DNA from 3 places in the Bradyrhizobium sp. LA2.1 genome. Region 3 is predicted to be linked to each of the others. Evidence: predicted binding sites of a transcription regulator. Region 3 holds the regulator's gene; each other region holds the start of a gene.

Region 1 (7,026 bases), on a different contig from region 3:
GGCGGGGCCGATGCCGGAGCGATGCAGCACCTGCACTGAGCCGATGGAGCCTGCCGAGAGGATCACCTCGCGCTTCGCGCGCGCCTCGATGATCTCGCCGTTCTGGATGAAGCGCACGCCGACGGCGCGGCCCTGCTCGATGATGAGACGATCGACCAGCACGTTCTTCTCGAGCCGCAGATTTGGGCGGTTCAGCGCCGGCTTGAGGAAGCCGCGCGCCGACGACCAGCGCCGACCGCGCTTCTGGTTGACGTGGAAATAGCTGGTGCCTTCGTTGTCGCCGGTGTTGAAATCGGGAATGCGCTTGATGCCCATCTCCTCGGCGGCGTCGCCGACGGCGTCGAGAACGGCCCATGACAGCCGCGGCGCCTCGATGCGCCAGCCGCCGCCGGTGCCATGATGCTCGCTCGCGCCGAGGAAGTGATCTTCGAGTTTCTTGAACAGCGGCAGCACGTCGTCATAACCCCAGCCGGTCATGCCAAGCTGGCGCCAGTGGTCGTAATCGGCGGCCTGTCCGCGCATCGAGATCATGGCGTTGATCGCCGAAGAGCCGCCGATCACCTTGCCGCGGGGATAGGCCAGCGAGCGGCCATTGAGACCGGGCTCGGCCTCGGTCTTGAACATCCAGTCCGAGCGCGGATTGCCGATCGCGAAGAGATAGCCGACCGGAATGTGGAACCAGATCCAGTTGTCGTCGCCGCCGGCTTCGAGAATGAGGACGCGATTCCCTGATACGGCCGAGAGGCGGTTGGCGATGATGCAGCCGGCCGTGCCGGCTCCGACGACAATGTAGTCAAACTCACCTTCGAGGCGCCTCGGCATTCTGCTTCCACCCAAACAGGCGTCATGCCCGGGCTCGTCCCGGGCATCCACGCGCTTTCCATCCTAATAGTCAGACGTGGATGGCCAAGACAAGCTGGTGGCAAGCCCGGCCATGACGAGAGCACAGGGGACCCTCGATCCGCGGGAGTTAGGTGGACTGGTGCTTGCGTGGTAGACAGTCCTGTATTCCCAACAAAGCTTGAGACCCCTCCATGCCCATCGTGAACCGCGTCGCCGACCTCCAACCCGATATTCAGGCCTGGCGCCGGGACATCCACCAGCATCCGGAGCTGCTCTACGACGTTCACCGCACCGCAGCATTCGTTGCGGACCGGCTGCGCGAGTTCGGCTGCGACGAGGTTGTGACCGGCCTCGGGCAGACCGGCGTGGTCGGCGTGATCAAGGGCAGCAAGCCGGCCGGCGACGGGCTCAAGGTGATCGGCATGCGTGCCGACATGGACGCGCTGCCCGTCGACGAGCAGACCAACCTGCCTTACGCCTCCAAGACTCCGGGCAAGATGCACGCCTGCGGCCATGACGGCCACACCGCGATGCTGCTCGGTGCGGCCCGCTACCTCGCCGAGACCCGTAACTTCGCCGGCGATGCTGTGGTGATCTTCCAGCCGGCCGAGGAGGGCGGCGCCGGCGGCGCGGCCATGGTCAAGGACGGGCTGATGGAGCGTTTCGGCATCGAGCAGGTCTACGGCATGCACAACGGGCCGGGCATTCCGATCGGCTCGTTCGCGATCCGGCCGGGCCCGATCATGGCGGCGACCGACGAGGTCGACATCATGATCGAGGGCCTCGGCGGCCACGCCGCGCGTCCGCACAAATGCGTCGATTCCGTGCTGGTCGGCGCGCAGGTGATCACCGCGCTGCAGTCGATCGTCGCCCGCAGCGTCGATCCCCTGGAATCGGCCGTGATCTCGATCTGCGAATTCCACGCCGGCAATGCCCGCAACGTCATTCCGCAGACTGCGACGTTGAGGGGCACCATCCGCACGTTGTCGCCGGAGGTGCGCAAGCTGGTCGAGAAGCGCGTGCACGAAGTGGTGGCGGGCGTGGCGCAGATCACCGGCGCCAAGATCGACCTGCACTACAAGCGCAATTATCCCGTTGTGAACAACCACGCCGCGGAGACCGAGGTGGCGCGGCGTATCGCCAGGAACGTTGCCGGCGAGGCCAATGTGCACGAGATGCCGCCGCTGATGGGTGGCGAGGATTTCGCCTACATGCTGGAAGCGCGGCCCGGCGCCTTCATCTTCTGCGGCAACGGCGACAGCGCCGGCCTGCATCACCCCGCCTACAATTTCAACGACGAGGCGATCGTGTTCGGCACGTCCTATTGGGTCAAGCTGGTCGAGGAATCGCTCGCGGCGTCTTAAGGCCGAACCCCGAAGCACAAACGAAAAGGGCCCGTGCATCGCACGGGCCCTTTGTCTTTGAGGCGCGTGATCGGCTTCAGAAGATCCGCGAGAAGATCACGTAGAGCGTGGCCGACAGCGCGATCGCGCAGGGCAGCGTCAGCACCCAGGCCATCAGCAGGTTGCGGATGGTCGCCATCTGCAGGCCCGAGCCGTTCGCGGCCATGGTGCCGGCGACACCCGACGACAGCACGTGGGTGGTCGAGACCGGCAGGCCGAACACGTCGGCGGCGCCGATCGTGGCGGCGGCGACCAGCTCGGCGGAGGCGCCCTGTGCGTAGGTGAGATGGGTCTTGCCGATCTTCTCACCGACGGTGACAACGATGCGCTTCCAGCCGACCATGGTGCCGAGGCCGAGCGCGATGGCGACGGCGACCTTCACCCAGGTCGGGATGAACTTCGTGGCGCTATCGAGGCCGCCCTTGTAGGCGTTCAAGGTCGCGACCTCTTCCTTGTTGAGGTCGTTTTCCTTGTCCTTCATCAGGAAGCGGATCGCTTCCGAGGTCAGGTACATGTCGTTACGGGTGTTGCCGACCACTTCCGCCGGCACCTTGTTGAGCGAGCCGTACTTCGCGACCTGGTCGCCGACATCCTTCACCAGCACCGACAGCGAGGGGTAGGTGCCTTCGCTGATGTGGTGCGAGGTGATGTACTGCGTCACCGCAGGACGGGGATCGCCGATGATCGAGTGACCGGCGCCCTTGGCCGCGATCACCTTGGAGGCGGCCTCCGAGACCTTCTGGAACTGGGCGACCTGGCTCTCCGGCAGCGCGCGGTTGAGCGCGTAAGCGGTCGGCACGGTGCCGATCAGGATCAGCATGATCAGGCCCATGCCCTTCTGGCCGTCGTTCGAGCCGTGGGCGAAGCTGACGCCGGTGCAGGTTGCGATCAGCAGGCCGCGGATCCAGAGCGGCGGCGCCTTGTTGCCTTCGGGCGCGGCATAGAGCGCAGGGTTGCGCACGATGAACTTGAGCAGCAGCAGCAGCACGGCGGCGCAGATGAAACCGAACAGCGGCGACAGCAGCAGCGCGTAGCCGATCTCGGTGGCCTTGCTCCAGTCGACGCCCGAGGTGCCGTCGCGGCCGCGCATGACGGCATTGGCGATGCCGACGCCGATGATCGAGCCGATCAGCGTGTGGGAGGAGGAGGCGGGCAGGCCGAAATACCAGGTACCGAGGTTCCAGATGATCGCGGCGATCAAGAGTGCGAACACCATGGCGAAGCCGGCGCTGGAGCCGACCTGGAGGATCAGCTCGACCGGCAGCAGCGAGACGATGCCGAACGCGACCGCGCCGGAGGACAGCAGCACGCCGAGGAAGTTGAAGAAGCCCGACCACATCACCGCGAATTCAGCCGGCAGCGAATGGGTGTAGATCACGGTCGCCACCGCGTTGGCGGTGTCGTGGAAGCCGTTGACGAATTCGAAGCCGAGCGCGATCAGCAGCGCGACGAACAGGAGGATGTAGGGCAGGAAGGTCGTCACCTTCGTGCCGGTCGCGTTGACGTCGACATAGATGCTGTAGGCAACGAAGAGCAGGCCTGCGGCAAGGATGCCGAAGAACAGGATCATCGTGAGCGGGTTAAAACCCTTGTCGAGATTGGGCCTGGAAGCCGGCTGGACAGGCGTCGGATCGCCTACCGCACGGTCGAATGCAACATCTGTCATTTTTGGACGCCCCTTAACTAATTTGAAGGGCTATTGTCCGCGATGGATTTGAAGGCTGGATGACAACTGCGTCGTAAAGTCGCTTTCCCTCCAGTATTTGCCAGTATTTAGGCGGCGCGTGCGGCTTTCTTCTGCAAGCCGGCGGCAATCTTCAGGTCTTCGACAAAGCGCTGATATTCCAGTACTTTGGCTTCCGGATCGGGCAGTCGCAGCAGATAGGACGGGTGCACCGTCACGAGCGCCTTGCGGCCGTCGGGCAGGTCTATGAGCCGGCCGCGGGTCTTGCCGATCGGGATGATCTTGCCGAACACGCTCTGCGCGGCGGTGGCGCCCATCGCCACGATGAGCTCGGGCTGGATTGCCGAAACTTCCCGCTCGTACCATTGCCGGCATGCCCGGATCTCCGGCGTCGCCGGCTTCTGGTGCAGACGGATCTTTCCGCGCGGCACGAATTTGAAGTGCTTGACCGCGTTGGTGACGTAGACCTTGTTGCGGTCGACGCCGGCTTCCTGAAGCGCACGGTCGAGCATCTGGCCGGCCGGGCCGACGAAGGGGTGGCCGGCGAGGTCTTCCTTGTCGCCGGGCTGCTCGCCGACCAGCATGATGGTCGCGTCTTTCGGGCCCTCGCCGAACACGGTCTGCGTCGCGTCCTTGTAGAGCGGGCAGGCGCGGCAATGGGCCGCCTCCTCGCGGAGCGCTTCGAGATCGTCGGCAGCCAGCTTGCGTGGCATCGGAGCCTCCGGCCGCCTCTGAGGCTTGTGCGGATCGGTTGCAGCATTGGCGATCATGGCGCCGGTCATGCGCTCGGCATCCTCGATCAAGGGCTTAATGATCGACGCCTCGGGCAGGTTCCTCCAGTATTTCTTCGGCATCTCCGTCTGCATTGCCTTCACCTTCAGCCGCGCCGGATTGAAGATGCTGGCGTAGTAGCGCCGCCAGGTTTCCTCGAGCCGGTCTTCGCCGGGTGCTTCGTTCTTGCTCACGCCCGACGTGAACGAGAGCGCGTGGCCATCCCAATGCGCACACAGATCGGGTGTCAGGATCGACCAGGGCATGTCGGCGAAGCGCTTGGCGAAGAACGGTGCGGCGAGCTCGACGATGTAATGCTCCGGCTCGAACCAGGCGACGTAATGCGCCGCGCGTTCGCGGCCGATCTCGCGGAATCGCACGAAGGCATGCATCTTGTGCTCGTCGCGATGAACCGCTCGTGCCATCGCCGTGACTTGCGCGACATCGGGATCGGTCGCGACCTCGATGAGATCGTGATTGTCCTTCAAGCGCCAGAGCAGGCGATAGAGGATCGCAAAGCGCTCGCCGTCGCGATGCAGGATCGCGGCCTTGGCGAGATCGACGAATTTTGCCGAGACATTGAAGGTGCCGTCGTTCACCTCAAGTATCGGAGACGGCGCGGGCGGTGCGAACAGCTCGGCTTCGCCGCCTTGCACGGTCCAGGTGACATCGGTTGGCGGCACATGATGAAGCACGAGGCTGCGTGCGGCTTTGCGCCAGCCGTCGAAATCGGTTTGATTGTCGAGGGTGATGTACTGCATCAGAAGCCAAACCCCAATTGTGTTGCCTTCGGCTTGAACCGTTCGATCAGCCGCGCCTCGTCGAGGCGATGCGGCGCGGGGCGGTGATCGCTGAGGACGATGAACGGCAGCGCCTTGTTGCGGGGCACGTGCAGCCGCGCGAGATCGGAGAGGCGGATCGTGGTGGTGCGCCGTGTCGCGATGATGCGCTCGACCGCCTTGGTGCCGAAGCCGGGCACGCGCAACAGCTCCTCGCGGCTGGCGCGGTTGACGTCGAGCGGGAAGCGGTCGCGATGGCGCAGCGCCCAGGCGAGCTTCGGATCGATGTCGAGCGGCAGCATCGCGCTGTCGTCAACGATCTCCGCAACGTCGAAACCGTAGAACCGCATCAGCCAGTCGGCCTGGTAAAGCCGGTGCTCGCGCAGCAGGGGCGGCGCGCGCAGGGGCAGCGCGCGGCTCGCATCGGGGATCGGGCTGAAGGCGGAGTAGTAGACGCGCCTCAGCCTGTAGGAGCCGTAGAGATTGGCGCTGGTGTGCAGGATGGTGTGATCGTTGGCACTGTCGGCGCCGACGATCATCTGCGTGCTTTGCCCGGCCGGTGCAAAACGCTGCGGCCTGGCCTTCGTCTTCGCGCTGCGGCCTTCCTCGGCCTCGTCGAGCTTCAGCCGCAGCCGGCCCATGGTGCGGCGGATCGCGCGCACATCCTTTTCCGGTGCGAATTGCTGCAGGCTCGTCTCCTCGGGCATTTCGATGTTGATGGAGAGACGGTCGGCATATTTGCCGGCTTCCGCGATCAGCGCGTCGTCGGCCTCGGGAATGGTCTTGAGATGGATGTAGCCGCGAAAGTGATGCTCCTCGCGCAGTTTGCGCGCGACGCTGATCACCTGCTCCATGGTGTAGTTGGGGCTGCGGATGATGCCGGAGGAGAGAAACAGGCCCTCGATGTAATTGCGCCGGTAGAAGTCGAGCGTGAGCTTGACCACTTCGTCGATGGTGAAGCGGGCACGCGGCACGTTGGATGAGGCGCGGTTGACGCAATAAAGGCAGTCGTAATTGCAGGCGTTGGTCAGGAGCACTTTGAGCAGCGAGATGCAGCGTCCGTCCGGCGCGTAGGAATGGCAGATGCCCATGCCCGGCGCGGTCGAGCCCATGCCCTTGCCATCGCTGGAATCCCGCTTCTCGGTGCCGCTGGAGGCGCACGACGCGTCGTATTTGGCGGCATCAGCCAGAATCTCCAGCTTGCGTTGTACGTCCATCGTGGAATCCCTTTGATTCAGCTTACGAATCCGGATGAGCACCAATTCGATTGACTCCCCGGCCGCTGTTAGCTTTATATTAGAACATATCATGAACAAATGAGCCAGCCGCAGGTTCTTATTTTTGAGAACCTCGGCAATCACCTCTGAAGGAGCGGCGTATATGAGCGGCGCACGGATGAACGCGCTTGCGACCTTGCGCGGCCAGATCGAGCGCATCGAGACGGCGGAGGTCGTGCATCAGCACGATCGCGTCGCGCTCGGCCACGGCGAGGTCGACAGCGCGCTGAAGGGCGGACTCGCGCGCGCGGTGATCCACGAGGTGTTTT
Region 2 (7,026 bases), on a different contig from region 3:
GAACACGAGCCCCTCGAACTCGAAGGTCATGACCGAGGTCACGACCGAGATGCCGCGCTCGCGCTCGATCTTCATCCAGTCCGAACGGGTGTTGCGCCGCTCGCCCTTGGCCTTGACCTGGCCGGCGAGATTGATGGCGCCGCCGAACAGCAGCAGTTTCTCGGTCAGCGTGGTTTTGCCCGCGTCCGGGTGGGAGATGATCGCGAAGGTGCGCCGCCGCGCCACCTCGGTGGCAAGCGGGGAACGGGCCGGCGAGTCGGCTGATATGGCGATGTCGGACATGGCGGGAGCGTTTGGCAGGGAAAATGGGCCTGATCAAGCCTCATGTGGTGATTGCGGAGCCCTACGGCCAGCCCCATATCCGCTCCCGGGGAGGACGGCCTCCCCCCTCATCAGCATATCCGCCGCGGGGACGACCCTGCCTTGAATGGAGGGTCGTCATGGCCTGGAGCATCCTGTTCGTCGCCGGTCTTCTCGAGATTACCTGGGCGATCGGCCTGAAATACACCGAGGGTTTTACCAAGCTTGTTCCGTCCGTCATCACGCTCGCGGCGATGGCCGGCAGCGTCATCCTGCTCGGACTTGCTCTTAAATCACTGCCCGTTGGAACCGCCTATGCGGTCTGGACCGGCATCGGCGCGGTCGGTACCGCCGCGCTTGGCATCATCCTGTTCGGCGAGCCGGCCACCGCGTTCCGCCTCGCCAGCATTGGGCTGATCGTCGCCGGCATCGCCGGGCTGAAATTCGTCACCTGACGAAAATCTGGACCGCCCACCAGGTCAGCGCCGCGACAATGGCCGAGGCCGGGATCGTGATCACCCAGGCATAGACGATCGAGCTCGCGACGTTCCAACGCACCGCCGAGACGCGGCGGGCCGCGCCGACGCCGACGATCGCGCCGGTAATGGTGTGGGTGGTCGAGACGGGAACGCCGAGGAAGGTCGCCATGAACAGGGTCGCGGCGCCGCCGGTTTCGGCGCAAAAGCCCTGCATCGGCGTCAGCTTGGTGATGCGCAGGCCCATGGTGCGGACGATGCGCCAACCGCCCATCAGCGTGCCCAGCGCCATCGCGGCCTGGCAGGACAGCACCACCCAGAACGGTACCGAGAATTCACCGCCGAGATGCCCTTGCGAATAGAGCAGCACGGCGATGATGCCCATGGTCTTCTGGGCGTCATTGCCGCCATGGCCGAGCGAATAGAGCGAGGCGGAAGCGAATTGCAGGATGCGGAAGGCGCGGTCGACCGCGAACGGCGTCGAGCGCACCGAGAGCCAGGACACGATCGCGACCAGCATCATCGCGAGCAGGAAGCCGACCAGCGGCGACAGCACGATCGCCAGCACCGCCTTGGACAGGCCGCTCCACACCGCCGCCGAGATCCCCGCCTTGGCCATGCCGCCGCCGACGAGACCGCCGATCAGCGCATGCGAGGAGGAGGACGGGATGCCGAGCCCCCAGGTCACCAGGTTCCAGACGATCGCGCCGACGAGCGCCGCGAAAATCACCTGGGCGTCGACGACCGCGGGATCGATGATGCCGGTGCCGATGGTCTGGGCAACATGCAGCCCGAACACCATGAAGGCGATGAAATTGAAGAACGCGGCCCAGAGCACCGCGAATTGCGGCCGCAGCACGCGGGTGGACACGATGGTCGCGATCGAATTGGCGGCGTCGTGCAGGCCGTTCAGGAAGTCGAACAGCAGCGCGACGGCGATCAAGCCGACGAGGACAGGAAGTCCGAGCGCAGCATCCACGGCGCGACCCCTGCCCTAAACTTGCTCGATGACGATGCTGTTGATCTCGTTCGCGACGTCGTCGAAACGATCGGCGACTTTTTCGAGGTGGTCGTAGATCTCGACGCCGACGATGAAATCCATCGCGCTGCCATCACGGTGCTTGAGGAACAGCTCCTTCAGCCCGATGTCATGGAGATCGTCGACCCGGCCCTCCAGCTTGCCCAGCTCTTCCGTGATCGCGGTCAGCATCGCGACGTTCGGGCCGATCGACTGCATCAGCGGCAACGCACGCCCCACGAGATTGGCGCATTCGATCAGCAGTCCGCCAATCTCCCGCATCGGCGGCTCGAAGGTGCGGACCTCGAACAGCATCACGGCCTTGGCCGTCTGCTGCATCTGGTCGATGGCGTCGTCCATCGAGGTGATCAGGTTCTTGATGTCGCCGCGGTCGAAGGGGGTGATGAAGGTGCGGCGCACCGCCGTCAGCACCTCACGGGTGATGTTGTCGGCGTCGTTCTCGAACTGGTTGACACGCTGGCAGTAGACCGGCGTCTCCTCGCCCCCGTTGAGCATGCCCTGGAGTGCGATCGAGCCCTGGATCACCGTCTGTGCATGGCGGTCGAACAGGTCGAAGAACCGTTCTTCCTTGGGCAGGAAAGCGCGAAACCATCGCATCATGGGGATAGGCTACCGGTTGGAAATGGCCCGGCCCGAACGGACCGTCATGAAACTGTCATAGACCATTTCCACCCCGCGCGCGTGTCATCTCACGCCCGCGAAGCAGGATCATCCACCGGATTCGCGCACCAATGAAATTGGTGCGATATCAACGACTTAGAGCGAGCGCCGGAAGTAATGAGCGATTTCGCCGATGACGCCGCGGCGGAAGGTGAGCACGCAGACCACGAAGATCGAGCCCTGGATCACCGTCACCCATTGGCCAAAACCCGCCAGATATTGCTGCATGGCGATGATCGCGAAGGCACCAACCACGGGGCCGAAGATGGTGCCGAGACCGCCAACCAGCGTCATCAGCACGACCTCGCCCGACATCGTCCAGTGCACGTCGGTGAGCGAGGCATTCTGCGCCACGAACACCTTCAGCGATCCGGCAAAGCCGGCCAGCGTGCCGGACAGGACGAAAGCCAGGAATTTATATTGGTCGGTCCGGTAGCCGAGCGAGATCGCGCGCGGCTCGTTCTCGCGGATCGACTTCAGCACTTCACCGAACGGCGAGTTGATGATGCGGTAGATCAGCAGGAAGCCGGCGAGGAAGCCGGCCAACACGACGTAATAAAGCACCGTCGGCTTGGAGAGATCGAGCAAGCCGAACATCCGCCCCTGCGGAATGCCCTGAATGCCGTCCTCACCATGGGTGAACGGCGCCTGGAGGTAGATGAAGTACAGGAGCTGCGACAGCGCCAGCGTGATCATCGAGAAATAGATGCCCTGGCGGCGGATCGAGATATAGCCGGTGATGAGCGACAGCCCGAACGCCGCGACGATTCCAACGAGGATGCCGAGCTCCGGCGGCAACGCCCACACTTTCAGCGCGTGCGCGCTGCAATAGCCGGCGGTGCCCATGAACATTGCGTGGCCGAACGACAACAGGCCGCCATAGCCGATCAGCAGGTTGAAGGCGCAGGCAAGCAGCGCAAAGCACAGCGCCTGCATCACGAAGAACGGATAGACGCCCGTGAAGGGCACCGACGCCAGCAGCAGCGCCATCACCACGAACACGACCATCTCGTCACGCATCGCGCGCGGGGTTACCGGCAGCGTGTCGTCCGTCAAGGCTGTCATATCAGGCCGCCCTCCCCGTCAGTCCCGTTGGCTTCACCAAGAGCACCAGCACCATCAGCACGAACACGACGGTGTTGGAGGCCTCGGGGTAGAAATACTTGGTCAGGCCCTCGATCACACCGAGCGCAAAGCCGGTGATGATGGAGCCCATGATCGATCCCATGCCGCCGATCACGACCACCGCGAACACGACGATGATGAGGTCGGCGCCCATCAACGGCCGCACCTGGTTGATCGGCGCCGAGAGCACACCGGCGAGCGCGGCAAGGCCGACGCCGAGACCGTAGGTCAGCGTAATCATGCGCGGCACGTTGATGCCGAAAGCGCGCACCAGCGTCGGATTCTCAGTGGCAGCGCGCAGGTTAGCACCGAGCCGCGTCTTCTCGATCAGGAACCAGGTGGCGATACACACCACCAGCGAGAAGATGACGACCCAGCCGCGATAGATCGGCAGGAACATGAAGCCGAGATTCATGCCGCCCTTGAGCTGGTCCGGAATGGCATAAGGCAGACCGGAGGAGCCGAAATAGTTCTGGAACACGCCCTGCACGATCAGCGCGATGCCAAAGGTCAGGAGCAGGCCGTAGAGGTGGTCGAGCCCGGTCAGCCATTGCAGCATGGTCCGCTCCAGGATCATGCCGAAGATGCCGACGATAACAGGCGCGATCAGCAGCGCCCACCAGTAGTTGATGCCGCCGAGGCTCAGCAGGAAATAGGCAACGAACGCGCCCATCATGTAGAGCGCGCCGTGGGCGAAATTGATGATGTTGAGCATGCCGAAGATCACGGCAAGCCCGAGACTGAGCAGCGCGTAGAACGAGCCGTTGATCAATCCCACCAGTAGCTGAGCGTAAAGAGCCTGCATCGATCCCGCACCCGGTCCCTTCGGCGTTGCCTGAGAGTCGCCCGCAGGCCTGATGGCCTGCGGGCGGTTATCTTACTTCTTCAAGAGCGCGCACTTGCTCTCGGACAGCGGCGTGAATGCCTGGTCGCCCGGCACGGAGCCGACCAGCTTGTAGAAGTCCCACGGCCCCTTGGACTCCGAGGGCTTCTTCACCTCGAACAGGTAGGCGCTGTGGATGGTGCGGCCGTTCGGCTGGATCTCACCCTTGCCGAACAGGTCGTCCTCCGTCGGCAAGGACTTCATCTTCTCGACGACCTTGACGCCGTCATGGGGATTGCCGCCGAGCGCTTCCAGTGTCTTGAGATAATGACGCACGCCCGCATAGACGCCGGCCTGCACCATGGTGGGCGGGGCATTGTTCTTCATCTTGTCGGAGAAGCGCTTGGAGAACGCCCGGGTCTGGTCGTTCATGTCCCAGTAGAAGGTCTCGGTGAAGTTGAGGCCCTGCGCGGTCTCGAGACCGATTGCCTTGACGTCGGTCAGGAACAGCAGCAACGCCGCGAGCTTCTGGCCACCCTTGACGATGCCGAACTCGGCCGCCTGCTTGATCGAGTTGGTGGTGTCGCCGCCGGCATTGGCAAGGCCGATGATCTTGGCCTTGGACGCCTGCGCCTGCAGCAGGAATGACGAGAAGTCGGGCGTGTTGAGCGGATGCTTGACGCCGCCGACGACCTTGCCGCCGTTGGCGGTGACCACGGCCGTGGTATCGCGCTCGAGCGCCGCACCGAAGGCGTAGTCCGCGGTCAGGAAGAACCAGCTGTCGCCACCGGCCTTCACCAGAGCCTGACCCGTGGTGTGGGCCAGCATGTAGGTGTCGTAGGTCCAGTGCACCGTATTGGGCGAGCACTGCGCGTTGGTGAGGTCCGAGGTCGCGGCGCCCGAGTTGATGTAGACGCCATTCTTTTCCTTGATGACGTTGTTGACGGCGAGCGCCACGCCGGAGTTCGGCACGTCGACGATGATGTCGACCTTGTCGACGTCGAACCATTGCCGCGCGATCGCGGTGCCGATGTCGGGCTTGTTCTGGTGATCGCCGGAGATGATGTCGATCTTCCAGCCCTTCGCCGCAAGGCCGGAATCTTCGACGGCCATCTGGGCGGCGAGCGTCGAGCCGGGACCGCCGAGGTCGGCGTAGAGGCCGGACTGATCGGACAGCGCGCCGATCTTGACGGTCTTGTCCTGCGCAAAGGCTACGCCAGCCGTGGTGACGGCCAACGCCGTGCCGAGCAGAAACGACGCAATCGACTTTTTCATGCTACTTCCCTCGTGAATTTTCTCGTGGCCGTTTGACGCTTGGCCGTCTCAGACGCCGAGATAGGTGTGGAGCTTGTCCATGTTGGCGGCAAGCTCCGAATTGGAAAATCCGTCAATGATCTTGCCGTGCTCGACCACGTAATAGCGGTCGGCGACGGTGGATGCGAACCGGAAGTTCTGCTCGACCAGGAGGATGGTAAAACCCTCCTTCTTGAGCCGTGCAATGGTGTGGCCGATCTGCTGGATAATGACAGGCGCAAGACCTTCGGTCGGCTCGTCCAGCATCAGGAAGCTCGCGCCGGTGCGCAGGATGCGCGCGATCGCGAGCATCTGCTGCTCACCGCCGGAGAGCTTGGTGCCCTGGCTGTTGAGACGTTCCTTCAGATTCGGAAACAGATCGAAGATCTGCTCGAGTGGCAATCCGCCCGGGCGAACCACCGGCGGTAGCAACAAATTCTCCCGCACATCGAGACTGGAGAAAATGCCGCGTTCCTCCGGGCAGAACGCGATGCCCATCCGCGCGATCTTGTCGGAGGTCGCGCGGATGATGTCCTGGTTGTTGAACTTCACCGAGCCGGTCCGCTTGCCGATGATGCCCATGATCGACTTCAGCGTGGTCGTCTTGCCGGCGCCGTTGCGGCCGAGCAGCGTGACCACCTCGCCCGCGTTCACGTCGAAATTGATCCCGTGCAGGATGTGGGACTCGCCATACCATGCTTCCAGGTTGCGGACCTGGAGGATGTTGCCGCCGGTTGCGGCTTTTGCGGGAGCGTCCGCGGTTGCAGTCTCACGCATGACCGGCTCCCAGATAGGCTTCCTTGACGCGCTCGTCCTTGGTTAGTTCGCTGTAATGGCCTTGCGCCAACACCTGCCCGCGCGTCAGCACGGTGATGATGTCGGAGAGATTGGCCACGACGCTTAGATTATGCTCGACCATCAGGATGGTGTACTTCGCGGAGATGCGCTTGATCAGCGCCGCGATCTTGTCGATGTCCTCGTGGCCCATGCCGGCCATCGGCTCGTCCAGCAACATCATCTCGGGGTCGAGCGCGAGCGTCGTTGCGATCTCGAGCGCGCGCTTGCGGCCGTAGGCCATCTCGACCGCGGGCGTATTGGCAAACTCGCTGAGGCCGACATCGTTCAACAGTTCACGCGCGCGATCGTTGAAGCGGTTGAGCACCGACTTGGAGCGCCAGAAATCGAAGGAACTGCCGTGCTGGCGCTGAAGCGCGACGCGAACGTTTTCCAGCGCGGTGAGATGCGGAAATACCGCCGAGATCTGGAATGATCGCACCAGTCCCAGGCGCGCCACGTCGGCCGGCGCCATC
Region 3 (7,026 bases):
CGAGCTGCTCGCCGGCATTCCCTCGATCATCTACGGCATGTGGGGCTTCTTCGTGCTCGGCCCGTTCCTGGCCAACACGTTCCAGCCCTTCATGATCAAGATCTTCGACGGCGTCCCCGTGCTGGGCGCGATCTTCGCAGGCCCGCCGTCCTATCTCAGCCTGTTCAACGCGGCGCTGATCCTCGCCATCATGGTGCTGCCCTTCATCACCTCGATCTCGGTCGACGTGTTCAAGACGGTGCCGCCGGTGCTCAAGGAAGCCGCCTACGGCGTCGGCTGCACCACCTGGGAAGTCGTGCGCAGCGTGGTGATCCCCTACACCCGCGTCGGCGTCATCGGCGGTGTCATGCTGGCGCTCGGCCGCGCGCTCGGCGAGACCATGGCGGTGACCTTCATCATCGGCAACTCGTTCCGCATCTCGTCGTCGATCTTCGCCCCGGGCACCACGATCTCGGCGGCGATCGCATCGGAGTTCGCCGAGAGCGACGGCCTGCACCAGTCCGGCCTGATCCTGCTCGGCCTGCTGCTGTTCGTGCTGACATTCTTCGTGCTCGCGGCTGCACGGTTGATGCTGATGCGTCTTGAAAAGAAGGCGGGGAAGTAACATGAACCCGATCTACGCACGCCGCCGCCGCATGGACATCGTCATCCGTGTGCTCTGCCTGGCTGCCGCTGCCTTCGGCGTCACATGGCTCGCGCTGATTCTGATGACGCTGCTCTACAACGGCATTGCCGGCCTGAACCTGGAGCTCTTCGTTGCGGACACGCCGCCTCCGGGCTCGACCGAGGGCGGCCTGCGCAACGCCATCGTGGGTTCGATCATCATGACCGTGCTCGGCGTCGGCATCGGCGCGCCGCTCGGTCTGTTCGCCGGCACCTATCTCGCCGAGTACGGCCGCAACGACCGCCTGACCTCGGTGATCCGCTTCATCAACGACATCCTGCTCTCGGCGCCCTCGATCATCATCGGCCTGTTCATCTATGGTGCGGTGGTGGTGCCGATGCGCGGCTTCTCGGCGATTGCCGGCTGCCTCGCGCTTGCGGTGATCGTCATCCCGGTGGTGCTGCGCACGACCGAGGACATGCTGCTGCTGGTGCCGAACGCACTGCGTGAGGCGGCCTCGGCGCTCGGCCTGCCGCGCTCGCTGGTGATCAAGCGCATCGCCTATCGCGCGGCGCGCTCGGGCCTCATCACCGGCGTGATGCTGGCCACCGCCCGCGTCGCCGGCGAGACCGCGCCGCTGCTCTTCACCGCGCTGTCGAACCAGTTCTTCAGCCTGGGTCTGAACAAGACGATGGCGAACTTGCCGGTCACCATCAACAATTTCGTGCAGAGCCCCTACGCCTACTGGAAGCAGCTCGCCTGGAGCGGCGCGCTGCTCATCACCCTGACCGTTCTTGCCCTGAATATTGGCGCGCGCATTCTGAGCGCCGAGAGGACCGCAAAATGAGTGATCTTTCCGTATCGATGAGCGCGGCCGGTGGTTTGCCCCAAGCGCCGGTGCTGCCCGAAGCTCCGGCCAAGGTGACGGTGCGCAACCTCAATTTCTATTACGGCGAGCACCACGCGCTGAAGAACATCAATCTGGCGCTCGGTACCAACCGCGTCACGGCGTTCATCGGCCCGTCGGGCTGCGGCAAGTCGACCCTGCTGCGCATCTTCAATCGGATGTACGACCTCTATCCGGGCCAGCGCGTCACCGGTCAGCTCATGCTCGACCAGACCAACGTCCTCGACCCCAAGCTGGACCTCAATCTGCTGCGCGCCCGCGTCGGCATGGTGTTCCAGAAGCCGACGCCGTTCCCGATGACGATCTACGAGAACATCGCCTTCGGCATCCGCCTTTACGAGAAGATCTCGAAGTCCGAGATGGACGACCGCGTCGAGAAGGCGCTGCGCGGCGGCGCGCTGTGGAACGAGGTCAAGGACAAGCTCAACGCCTCCGGCCTGTCGCTCTCCGGCGGCCAGCAGCAGCGCCTCTGCATCGCCCGCACGGTCGCGGTGCGGCCCGAGGTGATCTTGTTCGACGAGCCCTGCTCGGCGCTCGACCCGATCTCGACCGCCAAGGTCGAGGAGCTGATCCAGGAACTGTCCGAGAACTACACGATCGCGATCGTCACCCACAACATGCAGCAGGCGGCGCGCGTCTCCGACAAGACCGCCTTCATGTATCTCGGCGAGCTGATCGAGTTCGACGACACCAGCAAGATCTTCACGTCGCCGACCGACCGGCGCACGCAGGATTACATCACCGGCCGGTTCGGCTGAGGAGACGGAACATGGGTTCTGAACATACCGCAAAGGCCTTCGACACCGACCTCCAGGAGCTCACGCGCCTGGTCGCCGAGATGGGCGGCATCGCCGAGCGCATGATCGTCGATTCCGTCGACGCGCTGATCCGCCGCGACGTCGCGCTCGGCCAGCGCGTGGTCACCATCGACACCGAGCTCGACGCGCTCCAGAAGAAGATCGAGGAGCGCGCCGTTCTCACCATCGCGCGCCGCCAGCCGATGGCGGTGGATCTGCGCGAGATCGTCGGCGCCATGCGCGTCGCCACCGATCTCGAGCGGATCGGCGACCTCGCCAAGAACATGGGCAAGCGCGTCGCGGCGCTGGAGACGGATTTCCATCCGCTCAAGCTGTTCCGCGGCCTGGAGCACATGACCGATCTCGTGCAGCAGCAGGTCAAGTCGGTGCTGGACGCCTATGCCGCGCACGATCTGCCGGCGGCGATGGCGGTGTGGAAGGGCGACGAGGAAGTCGACGCCATCTGCACCTCGCTGTTCCGCGAGCTCCTCACCTACATGATGGAGGATCCGCGCAACATCTCGTTCTGCATCCACCTGATGTTCTGCGCCAAGAACATCGAGCGCATCGGTGACCACGCCACCAACATCGCCGAGACCGTGTTCTACATGATCGAGGGCCAGGCGATCACCGACAAGCGGCCGAAGGGCGACATGACGACTTTCGCCACGACGGTCCCGAACACTTAAGGAGCGACGAACACCATGGGCGCACGCATTATGGTGGTTGAGGACGAGGAAGCTCTCACCGAGCTTCTCCGCTACAACCTCGAAGGCGACGGCTATGACGTCGAGACGGTGATGCGCGGCGACGATGCCGACACCCGCCTCAAGGAGCATATCCCCGATTTGATCGTGCTCGACTGGATGCTGCCGGGCCTCTCCGGCATCGAGCTGTGCCGGCGGCTGCGCACCCGGCCCGAGACCAAGCAGCTCCCGATCATCATGCTCACCGCGCGCGGCGAGGAGAGCGAGCGGGTGCGGGGCCTTGCGACCGGCGCCGACGACTACATCGTCAAGCCGTTCTCGGTGCCGGAGCTGCTGGCACGCGTGAAGGGCCTGCTCAGGCGCGCCAGCCCGGAGCGGCTCGCCACCGTGCTCGCCTATGGCGACATCGAGCTCGACCGCGACAAGCGCCGCGTGGCGCGCTCGGGCCGGCCGATCGATCTCGGTCCGACCGAATATCGCCTGCTGGAGTTCTTCCTGGAGCATCCCGGCCGCGTGTTCTCGCGCGAGCAGCTGCTCGACAGCGTCTGGGGCCGTGACATCTACATCGACGAGCGCACCGTCGACGTCCATATCGGCCGCCTGCGCAAGCTGCTCAATCTCGGCCGCGAGCAGGACCCGATCCGCACCGTCCGCGGCGCGGGCTACGCACTGGACGATCGCTTTGCGAAGGCGGAGCAGGCGTAAGCTCGGTGAGCTGCGGCCATCTCTCGGTGTCGTCCCGGACAAGCGTAAGCGCGGGTCCAGGACGCCCACCGCGAGTGATTATTGTGCGAAAAGGTAACTCCGAGTCCCCGTAGCCACATCTTGCGGTGGTTAGGGGGTCCGGATCAGCGCGCGCTTGAGGCGCGCTTGTCCGGGACGACATCGGATTTGCTGAGCCGTCATCGTGTGACGGCTCCTTGTCTGAGCTCAGAACGACTTCAGCGCGGACCCGGCTTCGCCGGCGCGCGCCGGCGCTCGGCCGCGGGCTGATACGCCACGCGCGAGTGCTGGGCGCAGTAGGGCAGGCCGGAGAGCGCCTTGCCGCCGCAGAAGAAGAAATCCGGGCTCGAGGGATCGCCGACCGGCCAGTGGCAGGTCGCCTCGTTCAGCTCCAGCAGCGACAGCCGCTGGCTCATCGGCACGACGTTGTCGTAGGTGACCGGTTCGGCCTCGACCTCGACTTCGAAGGCCTGCGCCAGCGCGGTGTTGCCGCGTGCGATCGGGCGTGTCACCCGCATCATGTGCTGCGCCGGACGCGCCTTGCGCGGCCGCGGCGCTGCCGATGAAGGGCTCTTGGCGCGGCCCGACAGGCCGAGCCGGTGCACTTTGCCGATTACGGCATTGCGGGTCACATTGCCGAGTTCAGCGGCGATCTGGCTGGCCGAAAGTCCGGCCTCCCAGAGCTTTTTCAGCTGCTCGACGCGATCATCCGACCAGGTCAAAACGGTCATTGCACCCTTTCCTTCGCCGGCGCCTGCCATCCTGGCGGCCGCACGGCGAATGCCTAAGCTTCGAAAAACCCGTGCCGCCAGAATCCCTTAAGGCTCGCCGGGCGCACCAGATGCGCCCGAACGCTTACGCCGGTACATGAGGACTTAGAGGATCAGAACTGCTGCACGAGATGTCGTATCTGACAAGCCAAACGCTACAATATGGCGTGACTCACGCGCAAGAGTCCGCCGACTCGCTTCCACATGTTCCGTGGCGGAAATACGCAAAATCGCCACCGCAAGACTACGGATTTTGCGTTTCGCGAGGCTTTCCGGGCGGCATTGACACCGGTTTCACCAGGCATAAGATAGTCACACGTGCCGCCCTTAAAAGGCGGCACGTTTCGTTTTCCGGGCCGGTCAATGGTGCGTTGCGCAATGCACGCTCACACCGTCCGCAACATTCAAGTGATCGTCATGACTAACAGCGCAGCGCCGCATTTGCTCCCCGTTTTCGCCAGGTCCGACCTCGGTTTCGAGCGCGGTGAAGGCTGCTGGCTGATTGCGACCAATGGCGATCGCTATCTCGATTTCACCTCGGGCGTGGCGGTGAATGCGCTCGGCCATGCTCATCCTGCGTTGGTCAAGGCGTTGCAGGAGCAGGCCACCAAACTCTGGCATATGTCGAACCTGTTCCAGAGCCCGGACGGCGAGAAGCTCGCCGCGCGTCTGTGCAACGAAAGCTTCGCGGACTTCGTGTTCTTCTGCAATTCCGGCGCCGAAGCGCTGGAAGGTGTGATCAAGCTCGTCCGCCATCATCACTTCTCCAAGGGTCATCCGGAACGTTACCGCATCATCACCTTCGAAGGCGCCTTCCACGGCCGCACGCTGGCAACGCTCGCCGCGACCGGTTCGGCAAAATATCTCGAAGGGTTTGGCCCGCCGATGGACGGCTTCGACCAGGTCCCGCATGGCGATGTCGAAGCCGTCAAGAAGGCGATCGGTCCGCAGACCGCCGGCATCCTGATCGAGCCGATCCAGGGCGAGGGCGGCGTGCGTTCGGCAACGCCCGCCTTCCTGAGGGCGTTGCGCCAGCTCTGCGATGAGAAGGGCCTGCTGCTCGCGTTCGACGAGGTGCAGACCGGCATGGGCCGCACCGGCGATCTGTTCGCGCATCGCCGCACCGGCGTCACGCCTGACGTGATGTCGCTGGCCAAAGCGCTCGGTGGCGGCTTCCCGATCGGCGCGGTGCTGGCGACCGCGGACGCGGCTGCCGGCATGGGGCCCGGCTCGCACGGTTCGACCTTCGGCGGCAATCCGCTCGCGATCTCGGCTGCCAACGCTGTGCTCGACGTCATGCTCAAGCCCGGCTTCTTCGACCACGTGCAGAAGATGTCGCTGCTGCTCAAGCAGAAGCTCGCCTCCGTGATCGATCGTTATCCTGACATCGTCAGCGAAGTGCGCGGCGAAGGCCTTCTGATCGGCATCAAGGCCGTGGTGCCGTCAGGCGATCTCGGAGCGGCATTGCGCAACGAAAAACTGCTCACGGTCGGCGCCGGCGACAATGTCGTGCGCTTCCTGCCGCCTTTGATCGTCACCGAAGCCGAGATCGAGGACAGCGTCGGGCGGCTCGAGCGCGCCTGCGCCGCGATCTCGTCCAGTCAGACCAAGCGGGCGGCGAGCTGATGAGCAAGTCCCCGAAGCACTTTCTGGATATCAACGAGCTCCCGTTGTCGGAGCTCAAGAGCATGCTCGCGGCCTCCTCCGCCATGAAGGCGAAGCAGAAAGCGCACCAGCCGGTGAAGCCGCTGGAAGGCAAGACGCTGGCGATGATCTTCGAGCGTCCCTCCACGCGCACCCGCGTCTCGTTCGACGTCGCCATGCGCCAGCTCGGCGGCGAGCCCATCATGCTGACCGGCGCCGAGATGCAGCTCGGCCGCGGCGAGACCATCGCCGACACCGCGCGCGTGCTGTCGCGCTATGTCGACGCCATCATGATCCGTATCCTCAATCACGAGGCCCTGCTGGAGCTGGCGGAATATGCGACGGTGCCCGTCATCAACGGCCTGACACGGCGCTCGCACCCTTGCCAGGTGATGGCCGACCTCATGACCTACGAAGAGCATCGCGGCCCGATCGAGGGCAGGACGGTGGCCTGGACCGGCGACGACAACAACGTGCTGGCGTCCTGGGCGCATGCCGCCGAGCGCTTCAAGTTCAAGCTCAATGTCGCGACGCCGCCGGAGCTTGCGCCGAAAAAGGTAATGCGGGACTTCATCAAGGCCACCGGCGCGCCGATCGTGCTCGGCACCGATCCCGAGGCCGCCGTGAAGGGGGCCGACTGCGTCGTCACCGACACATGGGTGTCGATGGGCGACAAGGAAGGCGAGCACCGTCACAACGTGCTCAAGCCCTATCAGGTCAATTCGAAGCTGATGTCGCTGGCCAAGCCCGATGCGCTGTTCATGCACTGCCTGCCCGCCCATCGCGGCGAGGAAGTCACCGACGAAGTGATCGACGGCCCGCAATCGGTCGTGTTCGACGAGGCCGAAAACCGCCTGCATGCGCAGAAGGGCAT

The links. Region 3 encodes PhoB, which activates phosphate uptake and scavenging genes when phosphate is short. Its sites were predicted from a motif close to TGTCATNNANCTGTCAT; they were not measured.
Region 1: a site for PhoB is predicted at 3,961-3,977, ahead of ABIB95_RS06885 (inorganic phosphate transporter). Genes of this name have one in related genera too.
Region 2: a site for PhoB is predicted at 2,458-2,474, ahead of ABIB95_RS04450 (DUF47 domain-containing protein). Genes of this name have one in related genera too.

Annotation. Positions count from the first base shown of each region.
Region 1 is NZ_JBEPQI010000003.1:294,781-301,806, forward strand. Features, by position in the region: gene ABIB95_RS06875 (GMC family oxidoreductase) at 1-822, opposite strand, end outside; gene ABIB95_RS06880 (M20 aminoacylase family protein) at 1,035-2,207, shown strand; gene ABIB95_RS06885 (inorganic phosphate transporter) at 2,284-3,912, opposite strand; gene ABIB95_RS06890 (UdgX family uracil-DNA binding protein) at 4,020-5,462, opposite strand; gene ABIB95_RS06895 (putative DNA modification/repair radical SAM protein) at 5,462-6,697, opposite strand; gene ABIB95_RS06900 (ImuA family protein) at 6,861-7,026, shown strand, end outside.
Region 2 is NZ_JBEPQI010000002.1:316,966-323,991, reverse strand. Features, by position in the region: gene ABIB95_RS04465 (peptide chain release factor 3) at 1-282, opposite strand, end outside; gene sugE (quaternary ammonium compound efflux SMR transporter SugE) at 441-755, shown strand; gene ABIB95_RS04455 (inorganic phosphate transporter) at 748-1,755, opposite strand; gene ABIB95_RS04450 (DUF47 domain-containing protein) at 1,771-2,415, opposite strand; gene ABIB95_RS04445 (branched-chain amino acid ABC transporter permease) at 2,572-3,540, opposite strand; gene ABIB95_RS04440 (branched-chain amino acid ABC transporter permease) at 3,542-4,405, opposite strand; gene ABIB95_RS04435 (ABC transporter substrate-binding protein) at 4,478-5,698, opposite strand; gene ABIB95_RS04430 (ABC transporter ATP-binding protein) at 5,747-6,493, opposite strand; gene ABIB95_RS04425 (ABC transporter ATP-binding protein) at 6,486-7,026, opposite strand, start outside.
Region 3 is NZ_JBEPQI010000006.1:262,592-269,617, forward strand. Features, by position in the region: gene pstC (phosphate ABC transporter permease subunit PstC) at 1-604, shown strand, start outside; gene pstA (phosphate ABC transporter permease PstA) at 606-1,451, shown strand; gene pstB (phosphate ABC transporter ATP-binding protein PstB) at 1,448-2,269, shown strand; gene phoU (phosphate signaling complex protein PhoU) at 2,281-2,997, shown strand; gene phoB (phosphate regulon transcriptional regulator PhoB) at 3,013-3,720, shown strand; gene ABIB95_RS13890 (GcrA family cell cycle regulator) at 3,957-4,469, opposite strand; gene ABIB95_RS13895 (aspartate aminotransferase family protein) at 4,926-6,134, shown strand; gene argF (ornithine carbamoyltransferase) at 6,134-7,026, shown strand, end outside.